2 regions of the Rhizobium sp. BK661 genome follow, and region 1 is predicted to be linked to the other one. Evidence: riboswitches for the same ligand, from Rfam matches in the RefSeq annotation. Region 1 holds a riboswitch; the other holds the start of a gene.
What was found. Region 1 has a riboswitch for S-adenosylmethionine ahead of FHX16_RS02805 (O-succinylhomoserine sulfhydrylase). Riboswitches for the same ligand answer to the same signal wherever they lie in the genome.

Region 1 (2,198 bases):
GATCTTCGCTGCGTTTTCGGTCTGCTGCTTGACGCGAAGCGGCAAGGTCTCAAGCCCCTTCAACAGCGTCCATGCCGTGAATGGCGACATCGCAGGGCCGGTGTGGCGGTAATAGTCCTGGAGATGTTCGGTGACCCACTCCTTGTCGGAGAGGATCACGCCGCCGAGGCTGCGGCCCTGGCCGTCGATGTGCTTGGTGGCCGAATAGACGACGATATGGGCGCCGAGTTCAAGCGGCTTCTGGAAGATCGGGGTTGCAAAGACGTTGTCGACGACGACCTTGGCGCCGATCTGGTTGGCAAGCTTGGCAACGCCGGCGATATCGATCACCTCAAGGGTCGGGTTGGTCGGGCTTTCCAGGAAGAACACCTTGGTGGTCGGGCGGATCGCCTTTTCCCAGTTCTCAAGATAGCGGCCATCAACGAGCGTGCATTCGATGCCGTATTTCGGCGCGAGTGTCTCGACGACCCACCGGCACGAACCGAAAAGTGCGCGGGCGGCAACGATGTGGTCGCCTGCCTTCAGCTGGCAGAGGATTGCTGCCGTGACGGCTGCCATGCCCGAAGCGGTAGCGCGGGCTTCCTCGGCGCCTTCGAGCGCGCACATGCGCTTCTCGAACATGTCGTTGGTGGGGCTGCCGTAGCGGGCGTAGATATAGCCCTCCGTCTCGCCCTTGAAGCGTGCTTCCGCCGCTTCCGCGCTGTCATAGACAAAGCCCTGCGTGAGGTAGATTGCTTCCGAGGTCTCGCCGTATTGCGAGCGCAGAGAGCCGTCGTGAACGAGTTGGGTTGCGGGGCGCCAAGTCTTGCTCATGAATCACCACTTTCAAACAACAAAAAAACCGGCCGCGAAAGCAGACCGGTTTTGCACCCGGTCTTTTTAGCCACTTGTTTAACGTGGCTGCAAGCCGACCGGCCAAATCACCACGGGATAAAAGTGCAATACTGCCGTTCTATGCTTGCGTCAATTCCTTGAGTTTGGTTTTGTCTCCACCGAATATGGATGGGGCATGATGGCTCGCGAAACAGGAATTTTGGCGGATCGCGCGATAGCTGCGCTCTTTGAGGCGGGACGTCTCACCAGCGAGCGCGATTTGGACCACGACCAGATCCAGCCGGCAAGCCTCGATCTCAGGCTCGGCGCAAGGGCTTTTCGCGTTCGCGCGAGCTTCATGCCGGGCCCATCCCATCTTGTGTCCGACAAGCTCGATCGCCTCAGCCTCCACGTCGTCGACCTCTCCGAGGGTGCGGTTCTTGAGACAGGCTGCGTTTACATCGTTCCGTTGATGGAGCGCCTCGACCTGCCGGCCGACATGTCGGCCTCGGCCAATCCGAAGAGCTCGACGGGACGGCTAGATATCTTCACGCGCGTCATCACCGACTACGCTCAGGAGTTCGACAAGATCCCGGCGGGCTATTCCGGTCCGCTCTATCTCGAAATTAGCCCGCGCACCTTCCCGATCGTCGTGCGCCGCGGTTCGCGCCTGTCGCAGATTCGCTTCCGCGTCGGTCATTCCGTGCTTGGCGAGCCAGAGCTTCTGGCGCTGCACGATGCCGAAACGCTGGTTGCCAGCAAGCAGCCGAACGTCTCGGGCGGCGCAATTGCCCTGTCGATCGATCTGGCTGGCGACAAGGATGGCTTGATCGGTTACCGCGGAAAACATCACACGGCGGTCGTCGATGTCGACAAGAAGGCGCAGCACGACATCTACGACTTCTGGGAACCTCTCTATAGCCGCGGTCGCAATGAACTGATCCTGGATCCGGACGAGTTTTATATTCTCGTCTCGCGCGAAGCCATCCATGTGCCACCGCACTACGCGGCCGAAATGACCCCCTTCGATCCCCTGGTCGGCGAATTCCGCGTGCACTATGCGGGCTTCTTCGATCCGGGCTTTGGGCACGCCCCTGCCGGCGGTCGCGGCAGCCGCGCCGTGCTTGAGGTTCGCAGCCACGAGGTCCCGTTCATCCTCGAAGACGGCCAGATCGTCGGCCGTCTTGTCTACGAGCACATGCAGGAGCATCCGGAGAGCCTCTATGGTTCCGGCCTCGGCTCCAACTATCAGGCGCAGGGCCTGAAGCTCTCCAAGCACTTCCGCATCTGAGAACTCTGCCGGCGTGCGCCATTATTCGGCGAGAGGTGGGGCAACGTTCCTGCTGCCGATCTGGAGAAGCGGCGTTCGACGGCTGATAAAGGGT
Region 2 (2,198 bases), on a different contig from region 1:
TGATACGCTTCTGCTCGTTTTCTTCCCCTCGAGCGACGGTGATAGCCGGCATGTTCTCGTTGGCATGCATCAACGCGAAGCGCAGTTCCGCCTCCTTCGAGAAGCGATCCGCGTTGAGCTTTACAAGCTTGCGACCCACCAGCTGACTGAGAATGGATGCGGATGCCGCGTAGAAAATGGCTGCCCAGACCATATAACCTGGAATGGAAAAGGAATGCGCGCCGAAACGAAAGACAAAGCCGCTGGACAGGTCCCATAGCACGCCGATGAAACTGATGAGCAGGATCGTCGCCTGCACCAGCCCGATCATGAGGCTTGTGGTGCTTTCAGCGAGGTTGCGCGCATCCTCATGCAGACGCTGATCGGGATTGACGCCGATCAGGCCGCTGGCCGAGAGACGGAGAGCACGCTTGCGCTGAAGCCACTGGCTGACCAGGTCCCGCGTCAGGCCCTCGCGCATGTAGACTGCGGTCATCTGATTGAGCCAGGCCTGCACGACGTTGAGCAGCAGCAGAATGCCCGCAATCACCGCGAAGACCTTCAACTGATGGAAAAACCCAGGCAGATCTCGTCGAGCGATGCTGTCGTAAAACGGGGCGTTCCACTGGTTGAGGATCACGGTCGCATAGGCAGTGGCGAGAATGATGCCAATCAGCGCCGGCGCGATCACCAGCACCTTTCCTCGCACCGGTGAATGCCAGAAAGCCGAGAACATCACCTTCAAGCGATAGCCCAGGCTCAGGTCGTACCCTACTCTGTCCTGCCCTTGAATGCTTGGCCTGCCTTCGAGGTCATCTGCCATTACGCGTCCCTAGCCGTCATTCTATTTCAATAACCATGGTGACTCGCCATGTCCACCAACAGATTCTAGCAGTCATTAACGCGGCAGTGACTTCACATCGACCCATCCATTCGTTTAGGCAATTGATTCGCTGAAGGACTAGCGCTATTTAAAACGCTCCGTGGTGATTTGGCCGGCCGGCTTGCAGCCACGTTAAAGAAGTTGCTAAAGGGCCGCGTGCGGACCGATAGCGATGTATTCGTTGTTTTGATCGAGTGACCGCAATGCCAATCAAGATCCCCGATACCTTGCCTGCGTTCGAAACCCTGGTTCAGGAAGGCGTTCGCGTGATGACCGAGACGGTGGCGATCCGTCAGGACATCCGGCCGCTGCAGATCGGCCTGCTCAACCTCATGCCGAACAAGATCAAGACGGAGTTGCAGGTGGCTCGCCTGGTCGGCGCCTCTCCGCTGCAGGTCGAGCTTTCGCTCATTCGCGTCGGTAATCACAAAGCAAAAAACACCTCGGAAGACCATCTTCTCGCCTTCTATCAGACGTGGGAGGAAGTGAAGCATCGCAAGTTCGATGGCTTCATCACTACCGGCGCGCCCATCGAGACGCTGCCCTACGAGGATGTGAACTATTGGGGCGAAATGCAGCAGATTTTCGACTGGACGGAAACCAATGTCCATTCATCGATGAACGTCTGCTGGGGTGCGATGGCCGCCATCTATCACTTCCACGGTGTTCCTAAGTACGAACTCAAGGAGAAGGCTTTCGGCGTCTACCGCCACCGGAACTTGAAGCCATCGTCGGTCTACTTGAACGGTTTCTCGGACAATTTCGAGGTTCCCGTTTCGCGTTGGACCGAGGTTCGCCGCGACGATATCGAGAAGTCGGAGAACCTGGAGATCCTGATGGAATCCAGCGAGATGGGCGTCTGCCTCGTGCATGAACGGAAGGGCAAGCGGCTCTACATGTTCAATCACGTGGAGTATGATTCAACGTCCCTGTCCGACGAGTATTTTCGCGACGTGAATGCCGGCGTGCCGATCAAGATGCCGCACAACTATTTCCCGCATAACGATCCCTCGCTGACGCCGCAGAACCGCTGGCGCAGCCACGCTCATCTGTTGTTTGGCAACTGGATCAACGAGATCTACCAAACCACCCCTTACGATCTCAACGATATCGGCAAGGACGCCTAACGCTGCCGGCGTTAGCACAACGCTGAAGAAGTGCAGGCAAACTGAAAGTATTACTTTTTTGCGGCACACCCGTTGCGGTTTGCGGTAAATGGGGGCACGTTCCTGCCTCACTTGAAGGTATATCAGGACAGTCGCAATGGCGGAAATGTTGAAACGGGAAGTTTTCGGGCAGACCAAATCGGGCGAAACCGTCCATCGCGTCGAGATCA

Region 2: linked by a shared signal. The riboswitch ahead of metA (homoserine O-succinyltransferase) and the one ahead of FHX16_RS02805 (O-succinylhomoserine sulfhydrylase) in region 1 are both predicted to bind S-adenosylmethionine.

What each region holds. Positions count from the first base shown of each region.
Region 1 is NZ_JANTYT010000001.1:577,823-580,020, forward strand. It holds gene FHX16_RS02805 (O-succinylhomoserine sulfhydrylase) at 1-813, opposite strand, end outside; SAM riboswitch at 859-937, opposite strand; gene FHX16_RS02810 (2'-deoxycytidine 5'-triphosphate deaminase) at 1,010-2,104, shown strand; gene FHX16_RS02815 (glycosyltransferase) at 2,126-2,198, opposite strand, start outside.
Region 2 is NZ_JANTYT010000002.1:326,908-329,105, forward strand. It holds gene FHX16_RS07895 (ABC transporter ATP-binding protein/permease) at 1-802, opposite strand, end outside; SAM riboswitch at 953-1,030, shown strand; gene metA (homoserine O-succinyltransferase) at 1,066-1,989, shown strand; gene FHX16_RS07905 (aldose epimerase family protein) at 2,126-2,198, shown strand, end outside.